2 regions of the Rosettibacter primus genome follow, and region 2 is predicted to be linked to the other one. Evidence: riboswitches for the same ligand, from Rfam matches in the RefSeq annotation. Region 2 holds a riboswitch; the other holds the start of a gene.
The links. Region 2 has a riboswitch for thiamine pyrophosphate ahead of VJY32_RS01245 (TonB-dependent receptor). Riboswitches for the same ligand answer to the same signal wherever they lie in the genome.

Region 1 (7,630 bases), 220 kb from region 2:
ATTAAAATGCTGATACAATACCGATTGAAAATTGATTATATTTTTTTTCGATGCTATAAGTGTATTCACCTACCAAGCGTATATTTCTTCTTAAGAGATAACCCAAGCTTATTGTTGTGCTGTTATAATCAAGTTCGTTGAAATCAGAATCAACCCAGTTATATAAAAGAACTCCGTACCATTTACTTTCATCACCTTTTGGAGTATAAATTAACTCGCATATAACCCCTTTTGTTTTAAAATTTTTCATGAAAAATTCTGCACTGTCATCTTTTCTTTCCGCATATTGATAATTCAATTCAAGTATGTCTTTCAGCTTTAAGGTTGCGTCGATTCCCCACATATTAAAAGTGTTTGTAAATTTTCTTGATTTATCATCAACTAAATTTTCTTTGCCATAATAGCCAAAACTTCCGATACGAATTCCTTCAATTATATCTTGTGAAATTCTTCCAAAGAAATTTTTGTATTTATCATTATCAAAAATTTTAAAACTATTTGCTGCACCAATTCCTGTCCCGTTTAATACTTCAAAGATTATATCTGTTTTTGTTGGCAAACCATAAGTCAACATTAAACCTCTGTCGTATGTAAGATTTGCATTCGACAAACCGGGTTTTACTCTATAAATATGATAATCTTCAAAAGTTAATCTTAATTCACGCTTGAAGAGTGGATCTGATATTTGAAATTGTCCAACATATAAATCTAAATCTTGGCCAAACAAATTATTGAACATGATGAATGCATCTTCAAGACCGGCTACATCTCCTCTTTCGCTCAAAAAGAAGTAAAAGTAATAAGAAATATTATTTGTTAATGCACCGCCTGATAATAATTTTATAAGATATGGAGCAGAAAAATCAAATCGTTCTGATTCTTGATTGTTATAAGTTACATAGCCTTCCAATCTTATAGCTAATGGAATTTCTCTTAATAAAGATAATTGGTCATCTCCAGTATCGATAAAATATCTTGGAGCATCTTTATCACCAAGAACAAATCCGTTGCCTGCAAATTCATCTCCATAATCTTTTAATTTCGGAAAAGGAGAGTGACATGTTTGGCAGCTCATATTATATTTTCGCGCAAATGAAGGAATTGCATATAAATTTTGAGAGCAGAATATTATTACTAAATAAATAGTAATAAGAGAAAAAAATAATTTTTTCATAAAGTCACCTTTATTATTGTAGAATTGTAACTTCAGTTGAATGTTCATTTACTTTTATAATTTGAGATTCACTTTCGGGAACGCCAAGAAAATCGGCAACTGGTTTAACAAGTAATTGATAATTTAGTGTTGCTGTAACTTTTAATTTCCCTGGTGCTATGTTATTAGGAACTTTGAAAGTGAAGGTTTCAATTTTTGTTTCGCGAGGACCAATTCTATAATCAACTCCGAGTGATGCAGTATTCCATTGTTGAATTGTCATTCTTCCTTGAGGGTCAAAATATGGCATTCTAAAAATTCTATCACCTATAGGAATTCCATCTCTTTGAACACCTTTGAAGTTAGGGTCATTAAGTGCAATGCCCATATCTTGATAAGCAAGAACATCACTTCCAATTGTATATTCTTCACCTTCAAAACCTTTTTTATCTACAGGTATATGATAAACATTCCCTTTTGAATCTACTGCTTCAACATGCAGCCATACGATTCTATCTTCAACTGAACCAGTTGGAAACTTATGTCCAGTTTTCTGATTGAACAAAGCTAAAGTAAATTTAACAACGCTTCCAGGTTCTACTTCTCTAATATCAGGATTAATTCTTAATTCAATAACACCTTGAACTTTTCCGGGGTCATGAGCTCCGTGAAAAAGATGTAGTCTTGCATCAGGATACTTAGCCCCCATCGAAGCAGTTTTGAATTCTGCTTTTGGCATATGACAATCCTGGCATTGAACACCTTCTTTTGCATAAGGTCCTTCTTTCCATTCGAGATGAGTTGATTTAACCCAAACATCATAAGGAGATTTTTCATTATGACAAATCCCACAAAAATCACCTGACTTCAGTAATGGGTTTACTTCAATTTCATGTGCAGGAGATAAAATTTCAGGTTTACGAGAAGCAAATTTGGTTCTGCCAGGTTTCATTATGTAATTAAAATTATATGGTGTGTCGCCAGCATAACCAGCGATGCTATGACAAACTTCACAGGATACAGATTCATTTGCTCTTGAATTTTTACTTGGTAATGGCGGAGGAACATCTCCTGCAACATATGCAAGCGGTGAATGACAACCATTACAACCTGCTTTTACTTCTGCAACCTTTTCATCTTTTTCGGCATGAGGTACAGCTAACTTAAAATATTCTATTTCATCCCATTCATGAGTATATGCCTGCGACATCATTGCTTGTTTCCATTGCTGATAAAAATCTGTATGACATGCTGAACCACAATACTCAGGTGTTTTAAAATCATCATACTTGAAAGTGCCAAGTCCTGTCTGTGCATGAATATTAAAAAAAATAATGTTGTATGTAAGAATTATTAAAATAAATTTATTGAACTTCATATACCCTCCATAAAATATTGAACAATCTGAACACAACATAAATAGAAACTTCAATTAATACAATAATTATTTTAGCATTATGAAATTGAAAAATGATATGAAATATTTTGTCTTACTCTTAAATTTTTTTGTGAAATAATTTAGGGGAATTTTAATCAACAAATTTTATTCAAAGTAAATAAGATGTAAAATTTTTTAGCATTCTTGATAAATTGAATGTTTAAAACTAACTTGTCGATGTAAAAATTTTTAAGTGTCGAAGAAAAAGACAATTTTATTACACTAACAAATGATAAATTAAGAACATCATGATGATTCTTATTAATATTTTTTAATTAGTTTTTAATATTTGCAAAATCTTGTCCATATAAAATTCTAAGTTGATATTAAAAATTCTATTAGTTTATTGACATAAAATAAAAAAGTATTACCGAGGAAGCTGGGGACAACCCGGCTGAGAGGAAGTCTGGAATGCGACTTCGGCCTTTTGAACCTGATCCGGGTAATACCGGCGTAGGGAAGGTAAAGAATAAAAATTCCCTTCTTTAAGCCAAAATTATCCTGCCCCATTGCTTCCATCGGTGTTAAATAAATAACTAAAATGATGGAGGCTCAAATGACTCAATTAGATTTTGCACGCGCAGGCAAAATAACAGATGCTATGCTGTATGTTGCCGAAAAAGAAAACAAAAATCCGGAAGAAATCCGTGAACTTGTAAGTTCAGGGAAAGTGGTAATTCCCGCCAATATAAATCATCATAATCTCAATAAATTTACAGGTATTGGTGAATCACTTTCTGTAAAAATTAATACCAACATTGGTACATCTTATGACTATATAAATATTGATGAAGAAATTGAAAAAGCGAAAATAGCAATTGAATATGGCACAGATACTTTAATGGATTTATCTACTGGCGGCGATTTACAATTTATCCGTCAACAAATTTTAAATATTTGTGAAGTCCCATTGGGCACTGTTCCCATTTATGAAGCTGAATTTAGAGTTGCTAAAAGATCATCAATTTATGATATGACCGATGAAGATTTATTCGAAGTAATTGAAGATCACGGTAAACAGGGAGTTGATTATATCACAGTTCATTGTGGAATTACTTTTGAAACATTACGAAGATACCAAAACGAAAATAGAATTACGGGAATTGTTTCTCGAGGTGGCGGTTTAATAGCTGCATGGATGCTTAAAAACAAAGAAGAAAACCCTCTATATAAATATTATGATAGGCTTCTTGAGATTGCACATGAATATGATATGACATTGTCTCTTGGTGATGGATTAAGACCCGGAAGTTTGAATGATTCTACAGATAGAGCACAAATTGCAGAATTAATGATAATTGGTGAATTGGTAGAAAGAGCACGCAAAGCTGGAGTTCAAACGATGGTTGAAGGACCAGGTCACATTCCTCTTAATGAAATACAAACAAATGTGCAAATTCAGAAAAAGCTTACTAAGAATGCTCCTTTTTATATTCTTGGAATGCTGCCTACTGATGTAGCAGCAGGATTTGACCACATTGCAGGTGCAATTGGCGGGGCGCTTGCCGGCTGGTATGGCGCTGATATGTTATGCTACATAACCCCTGCAGAGCATGTCGGTCTTCCAACAGTAACTGATGTGAAAGATGGCGTTATTGCTTTTAAAATTGCAGCTCATGTTGCTGATATAGCTCGAGGAAATAAAGATGCTCTTGAAAGAAATAAAAAAATGAGCGAAGCTCGTTACAAATTAGATTGGGATAAGCAATTTGAATTAGCTTTATATGGCAACGAAGCAAAGAAAATTTTTGAAAAAAGAGCAAGCAAAACTGATGCATGCTCAATGTGCGGTCCTTTCTGCCCAATGAATTTGGTTGAAAATACAATTCGTAAAAATAAATTAGTAGAGGTATAAATATGAAAAAAGCTGAATTTCCTGCTATTGGGAAAATTAGTCCTGAATTTTTTAATCATTATATTTATCCTCAACTTGGTGCAAAAAGAAATGATGTATTGGTTCCTCCTCATCATGGAATTGATATTGGTATTGTTCAAGTATCGAACGAAACAGTAATGGCAATTACTACAGACCCAATTTATATTGTTCCACAATATGGCTGGGAAAAGGCTGCTTGGTTCGCATGGCATATTTTAGCAAGTGATGTTACAACAAGTGGATTCCCACCAGCTTATGCAGTTTTTGATTTTAATTTACCCATGAGCATTACCGAAGATGAATTTGAAAAGGTATGGAATGTAATTCATCACGAATGTGAGAAATATGGAACAGCTGTAATTACAGGTCATACTGCAAGATATACTGGAACAGATTACCCAATGGTTGGTGGCGCTACCTTTATTGCACTTGGACCTAAAGATAAATATCTAACTCCAAATATGGCTCAAGTTGGTGATGCTGTTATTATCACTAAAGGAGCAGCAATCGAAGCTGTAGGAATTTTTGCCAATACATTTAAAAATTACATTAAAGAAAAATTAGGTGATGAAATATTTTTTAAGGCTGAAAATTTATTTTATAAAATGAGCACAGTTGATGATGCGCTGACAGCAGTTAAAATTGGAGTTAGAGAAGAAGGAATTACTTCAATGCACGATGCAACAGAATGCGGTGTAATCGGTGGTGTTTATGAAGTAGCTCAAGCAAGTAATAAAGGGATTATTATTTATAAAGATAAAATTCCCGTTTTACCAGAAGTTAAATCTGTATGCGAACTATTCAATATGGACCCTTATATTTCAATTAGTGAGGGGACATTAGTAATTACTGTAAGACCGCATAAAGTTGATTTACTTATTAATGAATTAAGTGACAAAGGAATTCATTGTGCTGTAGTTGGTGAAATACTTCCCTTAGAAAAGGGAAGATGGATTGTTGAGAACAATCAAACTAAACAATTAGAACATCCACGAGTAGACCCGTTCTGGCAAGCAATAGCAAAAGCTTTTGAAATGAAAATTAATTAGAGTAAAAGTGAAAACAATTTCAAAAGTATTAACAATTGCAGGAAGTGATAGCAGTGCTGGTGCAGGCATTCAAGCAGATTTGAAAACTTTTATGGCATTAAATGTTTATGGCACTAGTGCTATCACTTCCATTACTGTCCAAAACACACAAGGAATCGAATCTGTATATGATTTACCCGGTTTCTTAGTTTATAAGCAAATTAAATCTATAATCTCAGATATTGGTGTTGATGCTGCAAAAACAGGTATGCTTTCTAATTCAGATATAATTGAAAATGTAGCTTCTGCGATTCATGAATTTAATATTAATAAATTAATTGTTGACCCAGTATTAAAAGCAAAAGACGAAACTGACTTATTAAAGGAAAATTCACTAAATGTTTTTAAGCAAAAAATATTATTAGTGGCATTGGTAATTACCCCCAATATTTTTGAAGCAGAAATTCTTTCTGGTATTAAAATTTCTACAAAAGATGATATGATACTGGCGGCAGAACAAATTTATAAACTTGGGCCCAAATACGTTGTAATTAAAGGTGGGCATCTATCTTTTAATAATATAGTTGTTGATTTAATTTACTCAAAAGATAAGATCGAATATTTAGAAAATCCTTTTATTCAAACAAAAAATACTCATGGCATAGGTTGCACTTTTTCTGCTGCTATTACAGCATATATTGCAAAAGGTTACGATGTATTCTCATCAATTAAAAATGCAAGAGCTTATATTCAGAATGCATTACAAAATGAAATTCAAATTGGAAAAGGTTTTGGTCCATTAAATCACGGGTGGCTATGGCAAAAATAAGAGGTATCTATGCAATCACTGATGAGAATCTAATTCCTGACATTAGCTTGGAAACAATGGTAGAAAAAGCAATCTTAGGGGGTGTAAATATTATTCAGCTAAGGGATAAATATTTTCCTTTTGAAAAGAGAATCGAACGAGCAAAAAGATTAAAAGAGATTACTAAGAAATATAACATTCCATTAATAATTAATGATGACCCATATGTTGCACTTGAAAGTGATGCTGATGGAGTTCATTTAGGAAAAGAAGATTTGGGGGCAAATGAAATAGAGAGTTTTAATAAAATCAAAAGTCTTCTCAAGAAAAAGATTATTGGAATTTCATGTTATAACAATTTAGAAAGAGCAATTACATTTGAAAAGTTAGGTGCAACTTATGTTGCTTTTGGAGCTGTTTTTAATTCACCTACAAAACCAAGTGAAATGTGTATCAGTTCATTAGATTTTTTCAAATCAGCCAAGAAGAGATTAAAAATTCCAGTAGTTGCAATTGGAGGAATTAATTCTGAAAACTATCAATTATTACTGGATTATAAAGTTGATGCAATTGCAATTATTTCGGCAATATTTAACGGGGATCCATACTTGAATGCAAAAAAATTCAAATCAGATTTATGGGAATAAATTTCATTATATTATACTTATTGCAATAAGGTTGATAATCTTTCAAATCCTGTTCTGGAAGAATGCCTATTGAATAATCTTGCAGTTTTTCTTATGAAATCTGGCAAGTGTAATGATGTAATCTTAATTACACTATTTTAATACTTATTATTTGCTTAATATTTTTATAGCAATACAATCAATTAGAGCTCTATTTGATATAAATTCTGTAGAATATCTTTTAATAATTCTCCAGCCCGAAATTTCTGTGTTACCATTAATTGAAAGTTTATCGAGACTACTCAAAGATTTTTCAACAGAGTCAAATAATTCTTTGTTTTGAGTCAATAAAATAATTTTTCCATTTGTATCTTTTATTATTGTAATAGGTTCAATAATTAAGTCCGATAAAATTTGTGGTGGAAGTTTTTGTAAACTTTCTCTAACTTCCAGTTGAATCATCCTTGCACGTGCCTCAGGTCCCACAAAGTCTTTTGCAGTGCTAATCATATCGAGTAAATAATTTCTGACTGAATTTAAGTCATTGAATGATTTTAACTTATTCTCGTCGTGCAATTCCATTAAAGCTTTAGCAATGTTGGAAACCTCTTTTAAATATTGATTTCTTTGATTACTCGGAACAAGGTACATAATCACGATATGAACTGGGTTATTATCCGAAGCTCCGTAGTTTATACCAT
Region 2 (7,630 bases):
GTTAGCAACAAAATATGCATCCACTTTATTGTCGGTATAATCAGCTGCCTTAGAATAAATTTTCAAATAATCAGCAAGTTTGGTGTCGTAATTGTCAGTAAAGAATGAACCAACATATTTGCCAGTTAATTGAACCAACAAATTTTCGTAATTCATTTTCAATATTGCATTGAAAGTTATATCAGGGAATCCACTAATTCGATTACCTGATAAATCTAATTTAATAGTTGAAGCAGTTTTCTTGTCATAAAAATAAGCAGCCCCGCTGCTAATATAATTTTTACTCAAAGAACCATTTAGTGTTAGTTCAATAATTTCATTATGTTTAAGTGAAAATGTTCCTTCAAATCCATAATGAATAGTTCTTTCCATATTCCCTGTAATTGGCTGACCAAATCTATCAACCTGACCACGCTTAACAATTTCATCTTTGAACAACATATAAAACAAATTAAATGATGCCATAAAATTTTCTTTAGAATAAGAAGAACCTAACTCAAAATTATTCATTGTTTCTGGTTTAACAAGTGGTTTTGAAAAATCATAAGTACCATCAGGTTTAGTTTCAAATTGAGGAACTGCCCCGCCACTCGATTCAGCAGCATCGTAATAATTTTTAAGTCTTGGTTCTCGTGTTACTCTTGCAAAAGAAAAATACAAATTCCAATCAGATGAATAACGATAATTAATTCCAAATCTTGGATTAAAATAAAGGTCATCAATACTAAAATTATTATTCACATATCTTTCATTTTTTATTTTATATTTATGATAAGATAATTGAGCTTCAGCAAGTATGTTGATATTTGAAGTAAGCTGATAATTTTCATTTACAAAAAAACTCAGTATGTCTTTTCCACCTTCATAGTAATAATAACGGAAATCTTTAGTTAGACCTTTCGGCAAATTTTCACCATAATTAATACTTCCCCAGTGAATAGAGTTATGTAATCGAAGTTCTCCGCCTAATATCAATTCACCATTATTATGTTTAATACTTGCTCGAGGGATCCAACCCCATTGTTTATTTTCAACCATTGCACGAATCAAAACATTCCCGGGATTTTCAGTTGGATAAAATCCATTTTCTTTTGTTAATCTGAAATAAGTAGTATCTGCCCATGAACCATCATAATCAAAAAATCCATTGCCCAAAACTAAAAACAAAGCAGAGTTAAATGTTACATTATCATTCAGTTTAAACTCATTTAATAGTTCAAAATGAGGTTGTGAGAAATTTTCAATTTCATCTGGTCGTCTTTCGAGTGTGTAAGTATAATTTTTTTCATCTGCTTCCCAGTAAGAATAATTTGCTTTACGAAGATTTCTATCTTTTATGGCAAATTTTGGTAAGCCTGTATATGCAAGACCATCAGCAATTGGTCCACCAAAAATATTGATCTGTGTAATTAGATTGTCATCGTAACGAACCGCAGATAAATGATAAGATTTTAAATCAACCCAGCTCGAATTGCGATATCCACTGCTCAAAGTTTGAGAAAGCTTAGCATAAATTGAATATTTGTTATTAATTAATCCACTTGAAACAGCGGCAGAATATTTTCTTGTATTAAAACTTCCAATTGAAGAAGAGAATTCCACACGAGGCTGGTCGGAGTAAGTTGATGTAATAATGTTAATAGCACCACCAATTGCAGCATAACCTGCTATACCAGAACCTGCTCCTCTTTGCACTTGAATTAATTCTGTGCTTTCAAGTAAATCTGGGAAATCAATCCAGTAAACATTATGATCTTCCGGGTCATTTTGTGGAATTCCATTAATAGAGACTGAAATTCTGCGCTGGTCAAATCCTCTAATACTCAAATAATTATATCCAAGCCCATTTCCATTTTCTGAATAAAAAGTTGCTGATGGAGTATAACTTAATATTTCTGGTATGTCTTGATAAGTATATGTATCGGCAATTTTGCTGCGTTCAAGTTTAGTAAAACTTATCGGTGTTATACCAGATTTAGCAATTGTTCCTTTTACAAGAACAGTTTGACTAGTTATTAATTTACTTTCAAGGAATATATTTTTATCTGTTAGTTTTAATAGTTCTTCAATTGAGATTTCCTTTGGTTCATAACCAAGATACGAAATCAATAATTTATCAGAACTTTTGAATTCTCCTTTAAGAATAAATTTTCCATTTTCATCTGTACTTGTGCCGATATGTGTACCTTTAACTATAACATTTGCTAAATATAAAGGTTGTTTACTAGAAGAGCTGAAAACTCTTCCATTTATTATAGTTTGTGCATAAATATTATTTAATAAAAACAAAAAAAGAATAATTAAGTTTTTCATTTTTATTCCTCCTTCCCTTGCAAATGCAAGATTTTTAGAAATAAAAAAGCCGTTTTTGAGGAAAACGGCGTAACTTAATTATTCTTTGTTACCGTTTCCCTACGCTGGCATTACCCAGATCAGGTTCGAGGGTATAATCTCAGCCCCATTTAATGGAGCACCCCTAACGACTTTTTTATTTTTAAGAACTAATTAGTTAAATAAATTTTCAGTGCAAATGTAATCAATTATTCTTTTATTTTCTAATCTTAAGAACCTGGCCAATTTTTACTTTGTCACTTTTAAGATTATTCCATGAAATTATATCAGCAACAAGAACTTTGTAAAGTTTTGCAATTGTCCAGAGCGATTCACCTTCTCTAACTTTGTGAATCTGAACTTTTTCAGTAGTATTATTTTTTGCAATAAGATCTTTATTTGTTGACTTAACTTTTGATTTGGTATCTACTTCACTATCCGAGTAAAGTATCAATGTTTTTCCAGCAACAATATTATTATTTTTTAAGTTGTTCCATCTCTTAATATCATTTATAGTAACATTAAAGTTCTGTGCAATCTTACCAATTGAATCCCCTTTCCTGACAACATATTTAACAACATTTGAATTTCTTTTAACAGTGTTATCACCATATGAACGAATGTCTTCATTGCCATGAACAGTTAAGACTTGTCCTAATCTAACTGAATTTGATTTTAAGTTATTCCACTTTTTAAGCTGAGCTATTGTAACTCCAAATTTTGTTGCAATTTCGCTTAATGAATCTCCTTTACGAACTTTATATTTTGTTGTTGTTTTATTTGATGCAGAATTCAATGACATATTTCTTGTGTTACCAGAATAAACAACCAATTTTTTCCCTTTATAAATATTATTGCTTTTCAGATTATTCCATTCTTTCAATTGAGCTACTGTTACTCCATATTTAGCAGCAATACTTGATAATGATTCTCCGCTTCTTATTTTATGCTCAATCCATGTTTCATCAGAGTTTACAAATAAAATTTCGCTCTTTTCTTTTTCGCTCATTTCGTTAATTCTGGAATAATAATCAACTTTGTCTTTTGGAACATAAATAGTCAATTCCTGACCTACTTTTACTGTGCTTGTATATGGAAGATTATTCCAGTTTCTTATGTCCGATACTCTTACATCAAATAAATCAGCAATATCAACAAGATTATCTTTACTTTTCACAATATAGTTAACTGGAATTTTTCCTTCAGGAACTATAAACTCGACGGAATCTTCCAACATAGCTGAATAAAGCTGAGCATACTTATCATCATTTGTAGAAGTTGTAATTTGAAGTTTGTAAGAAGGGTTATTATCAAGTGAAGTAATTTCTTCTTCAATAGCTGGAAGCATATCGGTATTTATTGGGAGGTCATCAACATCGATATTAGATTTAGGAATTTTTAATTCAATACCTGGAGTCAACTTTTTTCGTGAAGAAATTCCATTAAATTCTGCAAGTTGAGAAATACTCACATCATATAAATTAGCAATTTTATATAAAGTTTCTCCTGCTTGAACAGTATGAATAACATATTGACGTTTTGCATCGTCGGGTAAATTTTTAAGATTTTGAGCAAATACATCATAAACTTTAGAAGGAATTTTTAATGGATAGCCGCCATCATAATTAGGCGGGGTAACATTTTGTGTTAATTCAGGATTCATATCACGTAGTAAATCAACACTAATTCCTGCACATTTTGCAAGAACATTCAAATCGATAGACTCATTAATTCTATAGACTGCATAATCATGAGGTTTTTCATACTGAACATCAGTAAAACCATATTTTTCAGGTTGACTTGCAATCAATGTTACAGCAATATATTGCGGCACATAATTTCTTGTCTCTCGTGGTAAATAAGGAAGTATTTTCCAGAAATCACTTGACCCAGCTCTTCTCATTGCTTTACGTACTCTTCCTTCACCGCTGTTATAAGCTGCAAGTGCTAAATACCAATCTCCCAAAGAATAATATAAATCGCGAAGATGCCGTGCCGCAGCCCGAGTTGCTTTTTCAGGGTCTTTTCGTTCATCAATATAAAAATTAATTTCCAGGTCATAAAGTCTGGCAGTACCTTTCATAAACTGCCATATTCCAACAGCTCTTGCCCAGGAACGAGCAATTGGATTTAATCCACTTTCAGGCATGCTAAGAAAAATTAACTGCTGCGGAACTTTTTCTTCTGCAAATATTTTTGCCATCATTGGGAAAAATTTACCAGAACGAGAAAGCCATGTTTCTATATATCTTCTCCCTCTTCCAGTAAAATATTCAATATACTTTTCAACATATTTATTTATTTCTAAAGGAAAATCCCCAACTATTACTGTAGTATAATTATCATCAATTACTGCAACAGAATCTTCAAGCATTGGAATTTCAGGAATTCTTTTATTCATCCATTCTTCAAGTGCACTTATCGATGTATTTTCTGGCAATTCTTCTAAACTTTCAACATAACTTTGATAATCATCTACTATTGCATTCTCTAACTGTATGAAAGTAGAATTTTCTTCGATATTAGGATAATAACTAAGTTTGTTAATTGTCGATAATGCAGATTCATAATAATTCAAAGCTTCAACCTTAAAACCCAATCTTTGTTTATAAAGAGCTTTCACATAATCCCTGCGTGCATTTTCTAGCATTTCGTTTACAATTGATTGAATTCCCGATGTTTTAACGGTATCTGAAATTGTTCGGCTTGTTTTTGTTGTTGAGTTAAGTGAACCGCATGCATTAATAAGTAGAACAATAATCGGTAGGAATAGTATTTTTTTCACACACACTCCGTATTTGAATTTTGTTTGCAATTTAATGTCTTATGAAAATTTTGTCAAGTAAATACTTAAAAAGTTTTATTATTTATTTCAACAAAAACAACTTAAAATGAAAATTGTCTAAAAATGTAATTAAACAATTAAATCGGAAAACATATTTGAATAGTCAAGTGATTTGTAAATATTGATTATTTCTTCTCTTACTTTAATAAATTCATACGAGTTAAAAATTGAAAAATCTTTTTCGCTCCCAAAATTGGTTTCAATTGATTTTATTATTTCACCTGGATTTTTTTTCATTAAATAAATTTTATCGGAAAGAAATATTGCTTCGTTTATGTTTGTTGTTGTTAAAAGAAATGAAACTTCAAATTCATGTTTAACTTCTTTAATTAAGATTAAAATTTCACCACGGCTTTGTGCATCCATAATTGTAAATGGTTCATCTAGTAAAATTAAGGATGAATTACGAATAAGAGCTTGCGCTAATAAAATTCTAAATCTAAATCCATAACTTCGATTATTCGGTATATGAAATTCATAACCATCTAATCCAACAAATTCTATAATCTTTTTTACTTTATTTTCATCATATTTTTTTATTCCAAACAAGATATTTTCTTTTACTGTAAGCCATGGAAAGGATGCTGGTTTAGAGGGGATTAAAAAAATTTGACTTTTAAAATCATTGATAATATTTCCATTGAAATTTTTTTCAATACCTTTTATGATTTTTAATAAAGAAGATTTACCGGCACCAACAGGTGCTAGGACAGATGTAAACTCTTTATCGCCAATATTAAACGAAAGATTTCTGAATAAAATATTTTTTACTCCATATTCATCCACAAATTCTTTAGATAAATTTTTTACTTCAATCATTTATAATTCCCAGAAAAAATATTTTTTTTGAATAAATTTTAGTAATGAACTCCCAAGCCAGATAAGTAATGTTATAATTAATGTCAAAGCAAAAATTCCAGCAAAATCATTATATAATAATATTTTTCTGTAAGCTCCCCCGAAACCATTTCCATCAATATATTCATAAATTAAAATAATTATCCATAATGAATAATGAATTTGAATTAATTTTTGAAATAGTGACGGTTCGAGTGACTTAAAAATTACTTTTTGAAAAATTTCTTTTTCACTCAATCCTAAGTTTTTTGCAGCTATGTAATATTCTTCTTTAATATTTTTCATCTCATCAAACAATGAAATTTTTAATAATGCGGCAACAAAGATAAATCCAAAAATAAATTCGGCAATGATGGAATCATTAAACCAGAAAATAAAAATGACAACGAGGAATAATGAAGGTATATATTTATAAAATGCAATGGTATTATAAATTTCCTTAAATAAATTTATATAATAAAGTAAATGTTTGAAGATAACAAAGACAAAAACTGAAGCTAAAGTTAAAGAGAAATAAACGCAAGTAGTTGTTAATGCCATTGAAGCTAATAAATTATAATCTGCCCAAATTGAAGAAAAAGATTCAATTAGCAGAGATGGTTTAGGTAATATTTTATTGATTGGAAGAATTAATTCAAAAAGTAATATGTATATAAACAGAAGTGTAAATAAAAAGTAAAATTGATTTTTTAAGTTATTCGTCTTCATTTTTATAATTATGTCACATAATTGTAATCAAGAATGATTTCAATGGAAAATTATTTATAAAAAAAACTTAAATCAAATTATAAATTCGTCAAGTAAGAATTAAATTGTTTTTCATTACCAATAGAAGATTCATCTTCGTGACCTGGAAATATAATTACATCATCAGGCAGTGTTAAAAGTTTTGTTTTGATAGAGTTCATCAAAATTTCATAATCACCGCCCCATAAATCAGTTCTGCCAATACTTCCTTTGAAAAGAACATCGCCAGTAAAACAAATTTTTTCCGATTCTAAATAAACACAAAATTCACCTGGCGAATGGCCTGGTGTGAAAAGAAATTTTACATCACAATTCCCGAATTTCAATATTTTATCTTCAGATATAAATTCGTCTGGCAGTGGAGATTGGTTGAATTTGATTCCAAAATAATTCGATTGCTCTTTCATAATATCAAGAAGGAAAATATCTTTTTCTGGCATTAATAATAAAGGATTATAATTTTTTTTAACAAATAAATTCCCAAGAATATGGTCGATATGGCAATGAGTATTGATTATAAATTTCGGGACTAAATTATTATTCTCTATAAAATGTGCTAATAACTTTTGTTCGTTCTTGTTAGAACAACCGGGGTCAATAACAATTGTTTCTTTTGAATTATTGTCCCAAACAATATAGGTATTTTCAAGAAATGGATTGAAGATAAATTTCTGAACTTTAATCATTATATAGCAAAATTCTTTTTAATTCTTGAAAAATATTTTTTCATATAGTTCGAATAATTATCTTTAACTTCTTCAATCGAATCACCACCGAATTTTTGAAGAAAAAGCTTTGCGATTGTCCATGCAGCCATTGATTCTGCTATTACTGCACATGCAGGAACAG

Region 1: linked by a shared signal. The riboswitch ahead of thiC (phosphomethylpyrimidine synthase ThiC) and the one ahead of VJY32_RS01245 (TonB-dependent receptor) in region 2 are both predicted to bind thiamine pyrophosphate.

The regions. Positions count from the first base shown of each region.
Region 1 is NZ_JAYKGK010000001.1:495,240-502,869, reverse strand. Features, by position in the region: gene VJY32_RS02170 (hypothetical protein) at 2-1,174, opposite strand; gene VJY32_RS02165 (multiheme c-type cytochrome) at 1,188-2,531, opposite strand; TPP riboswitch at 2,954-3,069, shown strand; gene thiC (phosphomethylpyrimidine synthase ThiC) at 3,148-4,446, shown strand; gene VJY32_RS02155 (AIR synthase family protein) at 4,449-5,516, shown strand; gene thiD (bifunctional hydroxymethylpyrimidine kinase/phosphomethylpyrimidine kinase) at 5,524-6,324, shown strand; gene thiE (thiamine phosphate synthase) at 6,312-6,950, shown strand; gene VJY32_RS02140 (PTS sugar transporter subunit IIA) at 7,098-7,630, opposite strand, start outside.
Region 2 is NZ_JAYKGK010000001.1:271,268-278,897, forward strand. Features, by position in the region: gene VJY32_RS01245 (TonB-dependent receptor) at 1-2,313, opposite strand, end outside; TPP riboswitch at 2,393-2,488, opposite strand; gene VJY32_RS01250 (LysM peptidoglycan-binding domain-containing protein) at 2,549-5,116, opposite strand; gene VJY32_RS01255 (ATP-binding cassette domain-containing protein) at 5,246-5,995, opposite strand; gene VJY32_RS01260 (ABC transporter permease) at 5,996-6,742, opposite strand; gene VJY32_RS01265 (MBL fold metallo-hydrolase) at 6,820-7,467, opposite strand; gene aroC (chorismate synthase) at 7,467-7,630, opposite strand, start outside.